DNA from 4 places in the Allohahella marinimesophila genome. Region 1 is predicted to be linked to each of the others. Evidence: predicted binding sites of a transcription regulator. Region 1 holds the regulator's gene; each other region holds the start of a gene.
The links. Region 1 encodes sigma-54, which starts transcription at its own class of promoters, with help from an activator protein. Its sites were predicted from a motif close to TGGCACNNNNNTTGCTNT; they were not measured.
Positions count from the first base shown of each region.

Region 2: ABD735_RS17845 (pilin) is a predicted target of sigma-54. The motif match lies at 2,618-2,635, and genes of this name have one in related genera.
Region 3: ABD735_RS06305 (PEP-CTERM sorting domain-containing protein) is a predicted target of sigma-54. The motif match lies at 2,380-2,397, and genes of this name have one in related genera.
Region 4: glnK (P-II family nitrogen regulator) is a predicted target of sigma-54. The motif match lies at 2,249-2,266, and genes of this name have one in related genera.

Region 1 is NZ_BAABBO010000016.1:55,639-59,854, reverse strand. Features, by position in the region: gene lptB (LPS export ABC transporter ATP-binding protein) at 1-641, shown strand, start outside; gene ABD735_RS16380 (RNA polymerase factor sigma-54) at 736-2,268, shown strand; gene hpf (ribosome hibernation-promoting factor, HPF/YfiA family) at 2,308-2,616, shown strand; gene ptsN (PTS IIA-like nitrogen regulatory protein PtsN) at 2,649-3,122, shown strand; gene rapZ (RNase adapter RapZ) at 3,132-3,992, shown strand; gene ABD735_RS16360 (HPr family phosphocarrier protein) at 4,080-4,216, shown strand, end outside.
Region 2 is NZ_BAABBO010000019.1:880-5,095, reverse strand. Features, by position in the region: gene ABD735_RS17855 (diacylglycerol/lipid kinase family protein) at 1-810, shown strand, start outside; gene ABD735_RS17850 (metallophosphoesterase family protein) at 807-1,616, shown strand; gene ABD735_RS17845 (pilin) at 2,038-2,526, opposite strand; gene pilB (type IV-A pilus assembly ATPase PilB) at 2,969-4,216, shown strand, end outside.
Region 3 is NZ_BAABBO010000007.1:139,049-143,264, forward strand. Features, by position in the region: gene ABD735_RS06290 (sulfite exporter TauE/SafE family protein) at 1-2, shown strand, start outside; gene ABD735_RS06295 (HNH endonuclease signature motif containing protein) at 226-1,569, shown strand; gene ABD735_RS06300 (hypothetical protein) at 1,572-2,069, shown strand; gene ABD735_RS06305 (PEP-CTERM sorting domain-containing protein) at 2,528-3,223, shown strand; gene ABD735_RS06310 (sensor domain-containing diguanylate cyclase) at 3,352-4,216, shown strand, end outside.
Region 4 is NZ_BAABBO010000009.1:316,169-320,384, reverse strand. Features, by position in the region: gene ABD735_RS10165 (ammonium transporter) at 500-1,771, opposite strand; gene glnK (P-II family nitrogen regulator) at 1,813-2,151, opposite strand; gene ABD735_RS10155 (accessory factor UbiK family protein) at 2,638-2,892, shown strand; gene ABD735_RS10150 (YifB family Mg chelatase-like AAA ATPase) at 3,026-4,216, shown strand, end outside.

The DNA.
Region 1 (4,216 bases):
GCGAGATCGTCGGATTACTGGGCCCGAATGGCGCAGGAAAAACCACCTGCTTTTACATGGTCGTCGGGCTGGTAGCGAGCGATAGCGGCATTGTCAGCATCGACAACCAGGACATTACCAGTCTGTCGATGCATGGTCGCGCCAGACGGGGCATCGGATACCTGCCCCAGGAGGCGTCAGTATTTCGCAAGCTGAGCGTAGAACATAATATCCTCGCGATACTGCAGACGCGGGGCGATCTGGATGCAAAGCAGCAACGCGCAAAATGTGAGGAGCTACTCAGGGAGTTCCATATTACCCATATTCGTGACAGTCTCGGGATGAGCCTGTCAGGTGGTGAGCGCCGCAGGGTCGAGATTGCCAGGGCCCTGGCCACCGAACCGGATTTCATTCTGCTCGATGAGCCGTTTGCCGGGGTCGATCCGATTTCAGTCAATGATATCAAGCAGATCGTACAGCATCTTCAGAAACGTAGTATCGGCGTACTCATCACCGATCATAACGTTCGGGAGACACTGGATATCTGTGAGAGAGCCTATATCGTCAGTGACGGCTACATCATCGCCAGTGGCACGCCCGACAGTATTCTGGCGAACCAGACAGTGAGAGACGTCTATTTGGGGGACCGATTCAAATTATGAGAATAAGTACTCTGCAGACATCCAGCCCACGGCCGGAATTCATAACGACAGTCGTTAGCGGCCAAGTTGTCAGAAGGCACCTGATCTAATGGTGATGAAGACCTCCCTCCAGCTCAAGATGGGTCAGCATCTGACGATGACCCCTCAGTTGCAACAGGCCATCAAACTCCTGCAGCTGTCCACACTTGACCTTCAACAGGAGATTCAGCAAGCGCTGGACTCCAACCCAATGCTGGAACTGGAGGAAGACGATCACGATCGTGGCCCGGAACGGCTTGAATCGGATAAAAGCGCTGAACGCGACTCCGAAATTCGTAGCGACGCCAGCGAAACCAGGGAAGCAACCGAGCGGCAGGATTCGCTGGACACCATTCCCGATGACTTGCCGGTCGATACCGCTTGGGAAGACGTTTACCAGAGCGGCACGAGCAGCAGCTCTGGTTCAGGATCGGGTGGCGACGACGATTATGATTTCGAGAGCCGTAACTCGCGCACCGAAAGTCTGCAGGACCACCTGCTCTGGCAGCTCAACCTCTGCCCCATGAGCGATACTGATCGTCTGATTGCGCACTCGATCGTCGACGCGGTCAACGATGACGGCTACCTGACCCAGACGCTAGCCGAAATCCACGAAGGCCTGGTCGACATGCAGCAGCGCATGGCTGATCGGGAAGAGCTCGAACTGGACGACAGTGAAGTTATCGAGCTCGACGAAGTCCAGGCAGTGCTCAAACGCATACAGCAGTTCGATCCGCCCGGTGTCGCTGCGAGGGATCTGCAGGAGTGCCTGCTGATCCAGCTTCTGCAGTTGCCGCCATCGACGCCCTGGTTGAATCAGGCCAAGCTGGTGATCAGTCATTACATCAACCTGCTGGGTTCGCGTGATTATGCCCAGCTGATGCGTCGCAGTCGTATCAAGGAGAGTGACCTCAAGGATGTCATGCGCCTTATCCAGTCGCTCAACCCGCGGCCTGGCGAAGGTGTGCAGACCACCGACACTGAGTATGTGGTGCCAGATGTGATCGTCAAGAAACTGAAAGATCGCTGGACTGTGGAACTCAATCCCGAAATTGCTCCGCGAATTCGGGTAAACTCGACCTATGCCGGCATGGTAAAGCGCGCTGATTCCAGCGCCGACAATACCTACCTCAAGGATCAACTTCAGGAAGCCAAGTGGTTTCTGAAGAGCCTGCAGAGCCGGAACGAGACGCTGCTGAAGGTCGCGACCCGGATCGTAGAGCATCAGCAGGGCTTTCTCGACTATGGTGAGGAAGCGATGAAGCCACTGGTGCTGCACGATATCGCTGAAGCGGTCGAGATGCATGAGTCGACCATTTCCCGCGTCACCACGCAGAAATACATGCACACGCCTCGGGGTGTTTTTGAATTAAAGTACTTTTTCTCGAGTCACGTCGGCACCGAAAGTGGTGGCGAGTGTTCGTCGACGGCCATCAGAGCCATCATCAAGAAGTTGGTGGCTGCCGAATCACTGAAGAAGCCGCTGAGCGATAGCAAGATTGCGTCTATTCTTGCAGATCAGGGCATCAATGTTGCACGCAGAACAATTGCGAAGTACCGGGAGGCCATGTCTATTCCTCCCTCAAATGAACGCAAACGGCTCATCTGAGCGTTTGCGAATTCTGACCTACCTATAGAGGCACAGTGTATGCAGTTGAACATTACCGGACAAAATATCGATTTGACCGATGCGCTCAAAAGCCATGTTGAAGCCAAATTCGATAAGCTTCAGCGCCACGTCGACTCGATTAGTAATGTACAGGTGACACTCGCAGTTGAAAAACAGCGCCAGATGGCGGAGGCTACGCTGCACATGAGCGGTAGCGACGTCCATGCGAACGCTGAGGACCTTGATATGTATTCTGCTATCGACCAGTTGGCAGACAAGCTCGACAGACAGGTCCTCAAGCAGAAGGAAAAACAGGTGGAGCGGAATCACGGCGTTAACGCCAGATAGCGGTCGGCCAGCCACAAAGACCCACGTATATTATGAAACTTTCGGAAATCCTGGCTCCGGCACTCACCCAGCATCGGGTGAGTGCCTCCAGCAAGAAAAAAGTCCTCGAATACATTGCTCACCTGGTTGCAGGGCATTACTCGTTTCTGAACGAAACTGCCCTGTTGGCCAATCTCAACAATAGGGAACGCCTGGGCAGTACAGGCATTGGCAAGGGTATTGCGATTCCACACTGTCGGCTCGAGAACTGTGACCGCGTCATCGGCGCATTCATCACGCTCGGCACACCGGTAGAATTCGATGCGATAGATAATGAACCCGTCGACCTGCTGTTCGTGCTGGTGGTCCCTCAGGAAGCCACTTCAGAGCATCTGGATCTTCTCGGTCAACTTGCGCAGAAGTTCAACGACGAGGCTTTCTGTGAAGAAGTCCGAGCCGCCGATAACAGTACACAGCTTTTCGAGCTCATTACTCGAGAGGGCACGCAAGCCGATTCGCAAGACTGAGGTGACTCCTTGAAACTGATTATCGTTAGCGGGCGCTCCGGCTCGGGCAAGAGTACAGCCTTGCACGTACTGGAAGACCTGAGTTTTTACTGCATCGATAATTTGCCGGTGGGGCTTCTCAAGCCTCTCGTGGAGGAGGCACTGAGCGAAGAAAACAAGCCGGCGCAGAATATCGCCGTCAGTATCGATGCCCGGAACCTGAATAAGGATTTTGCCAGTTTTCCCGAGATGTTTGCTGACCTGAAGTCAAAACAGGTCGAATGCGAAGTCATCTTTCTGGATGCTGATGACGAAACGCTCCTGCAGCGCTTTAACGCCACCCGCCGGAAGCATCCGCTCAGCACCAGAACGATTTCGCTCAAGGAGGCTATCAGCCACGAAACCCAGCTGCTCGATCCGATCAGTACCATGGCTAGCCTGTATATCAATACCAGCAACCTGTCTATCTACCAGCTCAGGGATCAGGTCAAACTCCGAGTCAGCGGCCATAGCACGCAGGAGCTTGCCCTGCTGTTCCAGAGCTTTGGCTACAAGCATGGCGTGCCATCAGACAGTGACTACGTCTTCGATGTTCGCTGCTTGCCGAACCCGTATTGGGATCCGGCACTGCGGCGGTTTCGGGGCACTGAGGATCCGGTCATCGAATTTCTGGACAATGCACCTGAAGTGCAGCAGATGAAGGAGGACATATCCCGTTTTCTGCAGCGCTGGTTGCCGGAATTCAAGAAAAGCAATCGAACCTATCTGACCATCAGCATCGGCTGTACCGGTGGGCAGCACCGATCTGTCTACCTGTGCGAGCAACTTGGCCGTGAGTTCAGAGATTTCTACGACAACGTGCAGATACGGCACAAGGAACTGGCTGGGTAACCAAGGCCGGGTACAGTCCTCCTTTGTACAATTTGCGTAAATCCCCAATTGCATAAGCTAGCAGCTTAACTACTCTTGTGAGCACAGATGCTGACCAGAACTGTTACCATAATCAATAAACTTGGCTTACATGCACGTGCGGCAGCAAAATTCGTCGCCACTGCGAATCGCCATACCAGCTCGGTGCGAGTCGGAAAAGGCGAACAGTGGGTTGATGGCAAAAG
Region 2 (4,216 bases), on a different contig from region 1:
TTCGAGCACGAGATAGATCGTGCCATTCATGATGCGGCAGCGGAAGAGGCCGTATTGCTGATTGCGGGAGGTGATGGCACTGTCAACACCTTCCTTGGTCGCACATCCGTACTGAATGCTACCGTAGGTAAGTCCACGCTCGCCATCATTCCGCGCGGCACCTTCAATTACTTTGCGCGGGATCATGGTATTCCTACTGAGACAAAGGCAGCCATCAGGAACGCCATCGAAGGTGAAGCCACGGCCGTGCCCCTGTGCTGGGTGAACCGGGAGCCCTTCTGTGTCAGCGCCAGTCTCGGAGTTTATCCGAAGATCATGAAGGCCAGGGAGCGGATGCTGGCGAAAACCGGTCGATCGCGGCTTGCAGCCGTACTCACCAGCATCTGGGTCTTCCTGACCAGTCAGAAGCGCTCGCTGATCTCGATCGAACACGGTACACAGGTCCGGCAAATGAGGACGCCCCTGGTCGTGGTGACCTGCAGTCAGACTCAGATCCAAACCTTCGACATGCCTGAGGCAAGCCATCTGGACCAGGGTTACATGATCCTGTTTGCCATGCGTGGGCGCACCAGTATCAGTATGTTGTTCGCCCTGCTCCGAAGTGCTTTCGGCGGCATACGAAACGTAGAAGAGATCAGCTACGAACCAGTACAGAAGCTCAAGATTACCTACTCGCGGGTGCGACGCAGAAAATCTATTGAAGTGGCTGTCGATGGCGAGATTCGCAAACTGCAAAATCCGCTTATTTTTACTGTCGAACACGAAGCGGCTCAAGTCATCATGCCTGCCAAGAAACAGGATGGTGAATGAATATACTGCATATTTCAGACACGCATTTCGGTACTGAGATACAGGCCACCATCGAAGCGCTGCTCGAACATCTCGAAGAGTTTCCAAGCCAGCTGGTTATCTTTTCAGGCGACATCACCCAGCGCGCGCGGGTCAGCGAATTCAAGGCAGCGGCTGCTTTTCTGAGACGCCTGCCGGATGGTCCGGTGATGATTGTACCTGGCAACCATGATATTCCGCTCTACAACGTGCTTCGACGCTTCAGCTCGCCTTACGGTCGCTACGATGAATACCTGGCGGATTTTTCACTAGGCCAGGACCACATGCCGACGTTCGACTCGGATCGGGTGTCAATTACCGGCCTGGATACAACTGACCCGGCCCGGCACAAGGACGGCTTGATCACTGAAGAGCATATCCAGCTTACCAGCGAACGCCTGCGCGCTGCCGAGACGCACAAACTCAAGATCGTATTTGCGCATCAGCCCGTGGACGCTATCCTTGAAATGGATGAGAAAAACATCATGCACAACGCCGAGCCTGCCATCCGGCAGTGGGCGGCCGATGGCATGGACCTGTACCTGGGTGGCCACATTCATTTTCCGTTCATGCAGCCCCTGCGCATCCGCTACCCGGATATAGCGCATGACGCCTGGACGGCCCAGTGCGGCACGACCTTCTCGACCAGAATCAGAAACAAGATGCCGAATTCGTTCAATCGGATTTGTGTTGGAGAGACCAGGAATGAGACCAAGCTGGAGCGCTGGGAATATGATTATGGGATGCGGCGGTTTAAGTTGGAGGAGCGGGTTGAGCCTTGGTTGTAGTGGCTAAAGCTTTAGCTCGCAGACCTCTTAGCATTAATAATTGGGAGAAAATTTAAGCCTTCTTCCTATAGGTGCTGTCGACCTAAGCTGCTGTGCAGGCATTAGTCATCGACCACGAAGGCCAGATCACCTGGCAACTCCAATCCCTTGCAGTTTCCGTTCGTCAAGCCTCTGCTTCACCTTCTCCTGCCTTTAGATTATCCCCCGCGGTGCACACCCATGCTATACGATTAACCGTTCTCCTTGCCGGGTCGAAACAGACTGCACCGCCCAATTACCCCTTTGCCGCGACCGCCAGGCGAATATCGCATGGAGGCCCTGCCCACCATGCTTGAAGCACCACAGAAAAAGCCGCTCAATTGAGCGGCTCTATATTCACTGACATACTTTAAACTATGTCAGCAGAGTTGTACCGTTTCGCTTATCTGCAAGCAGAAGGCAGATATTTGGTTGGTACAGTGGTCGGACTTGCTGAGGCTGGTGCAGCAGCTGTACCAGTTGCATCACAAATCATTTCTAGACCTTTAACGCTCGCTGCGAATTTAACAGTCAAGGTTGCCGCATTCAGATCGGTAGGACCCTTGTCCATATCCATAACGAATGCTGAAGTATTATCATCGATTCTTTCATAAGCCGCTGCGTTAACAGTCTCGGCAAGCTCAAGGGTATCGGTAATCTTTGCGATAAGTATGTCTGCTGCAGCATCGCCTGCTGTTGGCATAGTGCCGTATGAGGTGTACCAATCGTAAAGATCAACCTTAGCACCACTTGAAAGACTCACAGGCTCGGCAACCTTCGCACGAGTGGTATAATCCTGATAGGCCGGAATCGCTACAGCGGCAAGAATACCAATGATGGCAACAACGATCATAAGTTCGATCAGTGTGAAGCCTTGCTGTGCCTTGCTCATTACTGGTTTGAAATTTTGCATTTGGTAATCCTCAGTGTTCTATGACGTTTTGCTTCGGGCGTCGCCTGTGCTTCGCATCCTTGTATGAAGTAAAGCAGAGGGCGTGCCAAAATCAAATTTCACATATTCCCCACTTTATTATCATAGGCTTAGACCTTCTGGTCCGCCCCAAACGCAACATGTCTACTCGTTCAAATTATAGCCTACTCTGGCATAATCACTCTCTGTCGCGGCATAAAGTGACGCTCCCGGTCACAATTAAGCGCTGTTAAAGATGACCACCTTTGTCCATGTCATGAGATACGCTGAAATTTGAATTCATTTTCGAACCGGATTTTTGCGAACTCTCCTATTCACTTCTAAACTCCTCAAATACCTTGATTTCTGCTTAAGCTGCAGTTGCAGTGGTATTCCTCACCTTCTAAAGAGTCAGAAACTGTACATGAGCGCACCACTCACAGGCCTTGCCCGTCGCTTTGTATTCGACGGCATCATCGACGAAGAAACCGCTCGCAACGCCAGTAATGAGGCCAAACGGGCTAACATTCCGTTGGTGGCCTATATCGTCAATAATGGGCTCGCCAAGGCACCACAGATCGCGCAAGCATCTTCGTTGGAGTTCGGAGTACCGCTTTTCGATCTGGATGCGCTTAACCTGGCAGTCATGCCAGAGAAGTCAATTGGCGAAAAATTGGTGCGCAAGCATCAGGTACTGCCGCTCTTCAAAAGAGGAAACAGATTATTCCTGGCAGTCGCTGATCCAACCAATATCACGGCAATGGATGAAATCAAGTTCGCCACTGGATTAAATGCCGAACCCGTTCTGGTTGAGCAGGATAAACTCAGCCGAGCCATCGACGCCTATCTGGAAACACAGGAACAACCCCTTGGCGGCATGGATCTAGATGGTGACCTTGAAGATATCGATATTGATACCGGTGACAATAAGCCGGAAGCAAGTTCAGACGCCGGCGAAGACGATGCGCCTATCGTCAAATACGTGAACAAGATGCTGCTCGACGCCATTAAGGGCGGCTCTTCAGATGTCCACTTCGAGCCCTACGAGCACGCCTACCGCATACGCTTCAGAACCGACGGCATCCTTCACGAGGTATCAAGACCATCGGTGAAGTTAGCCGCCAAGTTCTCGGCTCGTCTTAAGGTCATGGCCCAGCTGGATATCTCTGAACGACGCGTGCCACAGGATGGCCGTATAAAGATGAAGCTGTCCAAGACAAAGTCTATCGATTTCCGTGTCAATACCCTGCCCACGCTTTGGGGCGAGAAGATCGTATTGCGGATTCTCGACTCCAGTAGCGCTAAAATGGGTATCGACGCGCTCGGCTATGATCCGGACCAGAAACAATTGTATATGGACGCGCTGGCCCAGCCCCAGGGCATGATTCTGGTTACAGGACCCACAGGTAGCGGCAAGACGGTTTCGCTCTACACAGGCATAAACATACTGAATACGCCGGAGCGAAATATCTCAACTGCTGAAGATCCTGTCGAGATAAACCTCGAGGGCGTCAACCAGGTGAACGTCAGTACTCGAGTTGGTCTCGACTTTTCTGCAGCGCTGAAAGCGTTCCTGCGTCAGGACCCGGATGTGGTCATGGTTGGTGAGATACGCGATCTTGATACCGCTTCCATCGCCGTCAAAGCAGCCCAGACTGGTCACTTGGTGTTG
Region 3 (4,216 bases), on a different contig from region 1:
GATGGTTTGCCTGAGCGTCAGCCATCTACTGCTGACAAACATGGCCGTGATGGGGCAGTTTCTCGAGTGTGAGATCTCTCTGCATCAGCATGGTGAGGATCAATATGAAGTAGCTGTCTTATCCTGCTGATAAATATTACTTTAAACTGGCACGATCAGCCGCTACTCTTAAACCTCCGATTTTGAGTTGCGGCGCTTTCACAGGCCGACCTTCTGAACAGGCTGATGATGTTCGATACAACACCAGACATACGTCTCCGGAAGCTGCTCGTTTGCCTGTTCGCCGCACTGGCTCTCGGCAGCACTGCAGCGTTCGCGGCAATCGAGAACGCTGATCTCGAGCGTTGGGACGGGCAGAAACCGCAGAGCTGGACCACGATCGACAGCGGTATCGTGCTCGCGCGTTCCACCAGCATCCGCCACCAGGGCGGGGCGGCGGCTTCTGTTCTCGTCACTACCAATAACCAGGGCAACACCGACTTTCGACAGGCGCTAACTGTCGAAGCCGGACAGGTGTATGAGTTTGCGGTCTGGGTCCGGCATACCGAAGGCGGTGTGCGAGCCCGTCTGTATGCCGACGGCTACCGGAACTATAGCGACCCCACTCTGACGGGGCGCTGGCAGAAACTGTCGCATCGCTATCGTGCCGAGCAGAGTGGCGCTATTGAAGTCGGCCTTCGATTCTATGATATCGCAGGCTTCGATGGCTCGGAGCTCGTGTACGTCGACAGCTTCGCACCCGTCGCCTCCATTGTGCAGCCAGGTGAGCCCGGCACCGGCCCGCTCGACCGCTATTACAGCGCTGCTGAGGGCAAGCGCGGCGCTGAGCTCAAAGAAGCGTTATTCGACATCATCAACACCCAGATCAACCGCGGCTATGCTGCGCTCTGGTCGTTCTTCCTCAATCATGACATTGACCGTTACTACGAAAATGATGGCTCAATTCTTGATATCTACTCGGAAAATCCGGCCACCAACGACCCACACAGCTTCCGCAAGAGCCTGGATCAGTGCGGTACTTATCGAGCCGAGGGCGATTGCTATAATCGCGAGCATTCCTTCCCGAAAAGCTGGTTCGGGCGGAGCGAGCCAATGAATTCGGATGTGCACCACATCTTCGCCGTGGATGGCTACGTCAACGGTATCCGCAGCAGCTATCCGTATGGCGAAGTAGGCTCTGTTCGCTATGTCACCGCCAACGGCTCGAAGGTGGGGCCCGGGCATTCGTCGCTCGGCTATGGCGGCACCGTGTTCGAGCCGAGAACAGAGTTCAAGGGCGATCTGGCGCGGGCGCAGCTGTACATGGCGATCCGATACCAGCATCTCATCGCTGGCTGGGAAGGTCTCAGCCCAGAGGGTGATGCAGCGCTCTCCGGCGCTCATGATCAACCGTTCGAACCATGGTATCTCCGCATGCTAGTGCGCTGGCATGCCGCTGACCCGGTGAGCCAGAAGGAGCGAGACCGTAATTCGGCCGCCTTCGAATTCCAGGGCAATCGGAACCCCCTGGTAGATTATCCTCAGTTCGCCGAGTTGATCTGGGATGAGTATCTGGTAAATGAGGATTGAACTTGCCTGATATTCTTGGATGGGCTCACGAAAAAGAGATAGACCTCCGGGCCACGATAAACTGGTCAACACCGCTTTCGGAAGACATGCTGCCCACGGGTATGTCCGCTGACGAGGACACGGCCTATTTCTATGCCATCGTTGGCCGTTTCGAGCGTGAGTGGCAATCGTATTATATCGGAATGGTGTATTCCCAGTTCGTCTCGACCCGTCACAGGAATAACGATCACCTGACGCGCCTGAAAGATCTGAAATCGAAGCATCCTGACACCGTGTGGCATCTGACGCTTGGAACACTGACGCTGCAGGACAAGCGCCTCAACGAGGGCCTCGTCAAGAAGGTCGAAGGCTTGTTGATCTACAGTCACTGGCATGACAAGTGTGTGAGCCGAACGAGGAGTCTGCGTTTCAGTTGCGACCAATCGATCCAGATATCCAATACCGGCTTCAATGAGCCCTTCCACAAGACAGTAGCGTACGGCGCATTAGTTTCAGGATAACGGTGAAAACGGTGGCTGCCAGAATCAGCCGCCGTCAGGAAAATATACATTCATTTTTTCTGCAGCTTTTGCTGTTGTAACGTCTGACCGCATTTTTTCGTTGCTCGTCGAAAAGCTCTAGGCCATATGGCTAGGGGGCTGCAGGCGCAGTTGCCAGGCTCACGGCCGTCGTCACCGATCGATCTCGGCCGACAACCATGAAAGATTCATGAATTTGCGTAAACCCCGCGTCCACATTCTTTACGAAAACGCCATCGGCAACGGCCGACTGAGAAGACAAAAACCTTTATTGGTCAATGTCTTGGCGCTTTGGTATGGGTGTTGCTTACGTTCTGTTACAGACGCATAGATTTGCTGTACTACTCGTCGTAACTGCAGATGACGGACGACATGGATGATCATCTGCAAAAACAGGACCGGATTGGTTTCACAATAATTCAGTTACGAAGGTGTTTATTATGACTAGCTCAAGCATTTTTAAAGGTATGGCTGCTACTGCACTGGCGGTGACATTCTCCGCTTCAGTCTCTGCAGCAACAATCTACGAAGCGTTCGACCAGGGTGAAGTCGCCAGTTCCTGTGGTGGTGCACAATATGGCCTCTGGACTAACGGTTTGGCGCTCGGGTCAGGTTCAGCATGCTCTTACCATTACAGCATCAATCCTGGCACCAACTTCACCACATTCGATGACGGCACTGCCAGCTTTACTGGTACGGCTACCAACGGTTATGGCATCGAAGCGACCATCAGCCTCAACCTCTTTGGTTTCACGACTGATTATTCGCCAGTCAAGACTGGCGGTTCCGCCAATACTGCAGACTGGGCCTTTTATACCAACCTGACCGAAGACAGCTCCATCACCGTCGGTGGCGTTGAATATTTCGCCCGCCTGGTCGGTGCGCCCGATAATATCGGTACAAAGCCAGTATTCCAGTATGGTACAGGCGCCAATGACAAGACCGAAGCGTTTGGTGGATCAGTCTGGCTGGACATGTACTCGGCCAACGGCGACGCATTGTTCACTGAGCCAAACCACTGGGACATCAATTTCGACCTTGGTCCTGGCGTCGGTCTCGATGTGCCAGCGCCGTCGACCATAGGTCTGCTCGCGCTTGGCATCGCTGCGCTGAGACTGTCTCGCCAAAGGAAGTAGTGCTATAGCCTACGTCATCCCTCCTGTTTTCTAGCCCCTCTATGAGGGGCTTTTTACGTTTAGTCGGCTAGACTTTCCCTGTTCATCACATTTAATCAGTTATCCTTGTAGTCTGGTACGGAACGTCTATGCGATTTTTCCTCCTGTTTCTGTGGTGCATGGCTGTAGGCGTCTCCGCCCATAGCGAGATGCCCGCAGCCGTCGTCCTCTCCGCAGGCGCACCTAACGCGGTGGAGCTTGGCGAGCATCTCCAGTATCTGGAGGATCCCAATGGCGTTCTCGACAATGCTACAGTAAGAAGCGACGCGAGCATCTTATGGCAGCGCTCAGATCAGGCTGAGCTGAATTTTGGCTACACACCCTCGGTCTACTGGCTACGATTCTCTCTGGTGCAGGCGGGCGAAACGTCGGTGCCGTACCTGCTCGAGATCGGCTACCCGGTTCTTGACTACGTGGATGTCTATATCTATCGCCAGGATGAGCCGGCTCAGCATGAACGCATGGGTGATCGTTTCAGTTTCGCAGAGCGGCCGATCGAGTACACGACCTTCATGGTGCCACTCACGCTCCAGCCCGACCAGCCAGTAGACCTGTTGATTCGTGTGCAGAGCAGCTCCTCTGTGCAGGTGCCACTCAGGCTTTGGCCAGAGACTCGAATACTGCCACACAGTTTTGCCGAAACCTTTGGCAATGCGTTTTTCTATGGCGCGATGATCGTGCTCGCCATTTACAACTTGTTGATATTCGTTTCTGTCCGTGACATCAGCTACTTCTATTACGTGATGTACCTGCTATCGATGACGGCCGTCATCGGCGGCATTCAGGGAATCACCTTCAGAATGCTATGGCCGGAGGCCACGTCCTGGAACGATATCAGCATCCTCGTCGCCATCAACGGTATGGTTATTTTCGGCGTCCTGTTCCTGCATAGCTTTCTGGCCGTACGCCAGGCCCGCCCCAGACTATCTGCGGCACTGCTCGGTATCGCAGGCC
Region 4 (4,216 bases), on a different contig from region 1:
GGACTCGCCGTGAATACATCCGTGTAGGCTCCTCGGCCATCCATGGCCGAGGATGTCCTGAATACTGGAACACCACTGCCCCTGCGGACTGTCAGACCAGATAGGGCGAGTGCTGAGACTGTGCGAGATAATTACTCTAGGCTCGGTGGCCATCCGGCAGGCTCTCCAGGCGAGGGGAGCGTCCATCGGGCGCCGAATTTTCTGGCCGTTTCACTGAATCTCAGGAAGGCGGTGGGGGACAATGGCTGCAGAACATCCTCGGCCATGGATGGCCGAGGTAGCCTACAGGGATGTGCTCGCGAACGCGATATTCACGGCGGGTTCTGCAGCCATTGTCCCCCACTGCCTAACCATGAACCGCTCGATTGAGGGCAAAAAAAATGCCCGTATCTTTCGATACAGGCATCCAAGGGGTTGTTTCTCATGTCAGGTTTCTTAACCTGGAAGTGCTGATCTTACTCTTGTAAAACTGGCGCGTCCCTGCGCCCACAGCGCGTGTTCAGTCGCGCTGAAACTCAGGGTAAGCTTCCATTCCGCACTCAGACAGATCCGTACCTTCGTACTCCTCTTCTTCCGAGACCCGGATGCCGATGACGGCCTTCAGGATGCCCCAGACGATCAGGCTACAGACGAATACCCAGACGAAGATGGTCGCTGCACCGATCAGCTGACCAGAGAAGCTTGAGTTGTCGTTCGTGAGTGGCACGAGCAGCAGACCCAGCAGACCGCAGACGCCATGCACCGAAATGGCGCCGACCGGGTCGTCGATTTTCAGCTTGTCGAGGGTGATGATCGAGAACACGACCAGTACGCCACCGATGGCACCGAAAATAGTCGCCTGAAGCGCGCTTGGCGTGGAAGGCTCAGCTGTGATCGCTACCAGACCAGCCAGTGCGCCGTTCAGCAGCATGGTGAGGTCGGCCTTGCCAAACAGGAGTCGTGCCGTGATCAGGGCCGCAATACCGCCACCGGCAGCTGCCGCGTTGGTGTTGAGGAAGACCATGGCCACAGCGTTGGCATTAGCGATATCACCAAGCTTCAGTACTGAACCACCGTTGAAACCGAACCAGCCCATCCAGAGGATGAAGGTACCGAGTGTCGCCAGTGGCAGGTTCGCGCCAGGGAAGGCGTTGACCTGGCCATTCGGGCCGTACTTGCCTTTACGGGCACCCAGCAGGATCACACCAGCGAGGGCAGCAGCTGCACCAGCCATGTGAACGATGCCTGAGCCTGCGAAGTCAGAGAAGCCGAGGTCACCAAGGGTGTACATGCCGAAGACAGCATTGCCGCCCCAGGTCCAGCTACCTTCCATCGGGTAGATGAAGCCGGTCATGACCACTGCGAACATCAGGAAAGCCCACAGCTTCATACGCTCGGCGACAGCACCCGATACGATGGACATGGCGGTGGCCACGAACACGACCTGGAAGAAGAAGTCGGAAGCCGATGAGTAGACCGAACCGCCTTCGAAGCCGTCTTCACGCTCGGCAAAGCTCTTCAGCGTGTCGTCGACCAGCGTGTCTCCGCCCGCAATGCCCGAGAGGAAAATGTCGCCGCCATACATGATGGCGTAACCGCAAATCATGTACATGACACAGGAGATCGCGTAGAGCGCGACGTTTTTGGTAAGGATTTCGGTGGTGTTCTTGGCGCGGACGAGACCGGCCTCGAGCATTGCGAAACCGGCAGCCATCCACATGACCAATGCGCCGCAGACCAGGAAGTAAAACGTGTCCATGGCGTACTGCAGGTGAAATAGATTATTTTCCATGAAGCCCTCCGTATGAGGCCAGATAGTAAGTTTGGTGAGAGTTAGATCGCGTCCGTTCCGGTTTCGCCGGTTCGAATCCTGATGATCTGCTGGAGGTCAACCACGAAAATCTTGCCATCACCGATCTTGCCGGTATTGGCCGCCTTGCTGATTGATTCGAGCACCTGGTCAAGCATGTCAGTCGCGATGGCGACCTCGATCTTCACCTTCGGCAGGAAGTCCACGACGTACTCGGCGCCACGATACAGTTCCGTGTGGCCCTTCTGACGTCCGAAGCCCTTGACCTCAGTAACTGTCACACCCTGCACGCCGATTTCCGACAGTGCCTCTCGAACATCGTCGAGCTTGAAAGGTTTGATGATGGCAGTAACAAGTTTCATATCTGTCTCCTAATGCCGTCTGAACGCTGGTAATTAAGCTGGTTGCTAGCCTGCCGTTGAAAAGATGACCCACTTGTAACGAGCGAGATGCAGTTGCTAACCACGAAGCATGCCAGCCATTACAAATCGTTCAGATACAGTCATTTAGACGATGCTAAGTTGGAAGTATGCGGTAAAACCTCAATATTATTCGTTAGCCTGCACCGCAATGGCGCGGAATGGTGCACCAATTAGGCTCTAGGCAGGAGGCGTGCACCAAAAATGGGCGCATGTCGCGTTGCTGACCAGCCGATGACTCGACGGTGACCTGATACTTGGGAAAAATATTTCAGGTAAAAGATCAAGAAATGAGCACTATTTAACGGAAATCGCCTACCGCTAGTGAGTGTGGGTGGTGTTACTATGGCGTCGGGAAAACAGGACGGTCTTCGTTACACACAAAACACCAAGATTGATCCTTACTTGTAATGGAAGAGGTACAGCTCTATGAAGAGTCCAGTGGATTTGCTTCAGGGTTTTCACGAAAATTTCGGCCAATATGTTCCGGGCCTTGCGAAAAGTGCGCAGCAGGATGCTCAGATGCAACTCAAGGCTGCTGTCAGTAGCATTCTGGATAAGCTGGACGTCGTATCGCGGGAAGAGTTTGAAGCTCAAAAAGCCGTGCTCATTCGCACTCGGGAGCGTCTTGCTACCCTCGAGAAGCGTCTGGATCAGGTAGAGGGCAAGCTGGTCAGCCAGTAAGTCACTCGGTCCGGTCTGAATTCAGCAGACGGTATGAGCGGAAAACGTAGTGTTTTGATTTGATGACCAGGATGGTCGTCTTTTGCGGAGAGCCCTCATGCTCTCCATTTATCAAGTCACCAGGGACGGTGCAATGTCATTATCTGTTGTCTGCAGCAGGGCGCTTATTGGCGTCACTGCGCCTCTTGTTTATATTGAAACCCACATTTCCAATGGCCTGCCGGCACTGTCTATAGTCGGACTGCCAGAGGCTGCCGTACGTGAAAGCAAGGACCGGGTGCGTAGTGCGCTCATCAATTCCGGCTTCGACTTTCCTGCCCGGCGAATCACTATCAATATGGCGCCAGCCGACTTGCCAAAATGTGGTGGTCGCTTCGATCTTGCGATTGCGCTCAGTATCCTGGCCGCGTCAAAGCAGTTGACGGAGGCGGCGAAACGCAGGCTGGCGGGCTGTGAAATCTTCGGAGAGTTGTCACTGTCCGGTCAGATCAAACCGGTCAGCGGTCTGCTGCCAGCAGCGCTGGCCAGTCACCAGGCTGGCCACCCCTTGCTTACGGCCGCCGCCAAGATTGATCTTCTCGCGAACCTCGACGGCATCGAAGCCTTTGGCTTTTCTACCTTGCGTGAGGTGACCGCCTACCTGAACGACAGCGCTTCGACCCAGCCCGCAGTACCTTCGCGAGATCGACTCCCCCCGTCCGATCACGTCGCAGACACTGACGACATGGCTGATGTTCGTGGTCAGTTTCAGGCCCGCCGCGCGCTTGAAATCGCCGCTGCTGGGCATCACCACTTGCTGATGAGTGGACCCCCCGGGTCAGGCAAGACCATGTTGGCGCGGCGAATCCTCTCATTGTTGCCGAATCTCAGTCGGCAGCAAGCCTTTGAAACGGCCTCAATCTACTCCGTCAGCCATAGTGATATCGGCCAGCCAGAGGACACGCTGACAATAGGCGAACAGATTCTCACAAGGCGCAAACCGCCATTTCGAAGCCCGCACCACAGCGCCTCGGTGTCTGCCATCGTTGGTGGCGGTCGATCACCCCAGCCAGGAGAGATTTCCCTGGCCAATCACGGTGTACTTTTTCTCGACGAATTACCCGAGTTTTCCGGGCGAACGCTCGAGGCACTGCGACAGCCACTCGAGCAACACACCATCAATGTCACTCGCTCGCAACGACAGGTGGCCTTCCCGGCCAGATTCCTGCTGATAGGTGCGATGAATCCCTGCCCCTGCGGGTATGACGGCCATATGGACAAGGCCTGCGTCTGCAGTGCCTTGCAGATCAGAAAATACCGAGACCGTATTTCAGGTCCGATACAT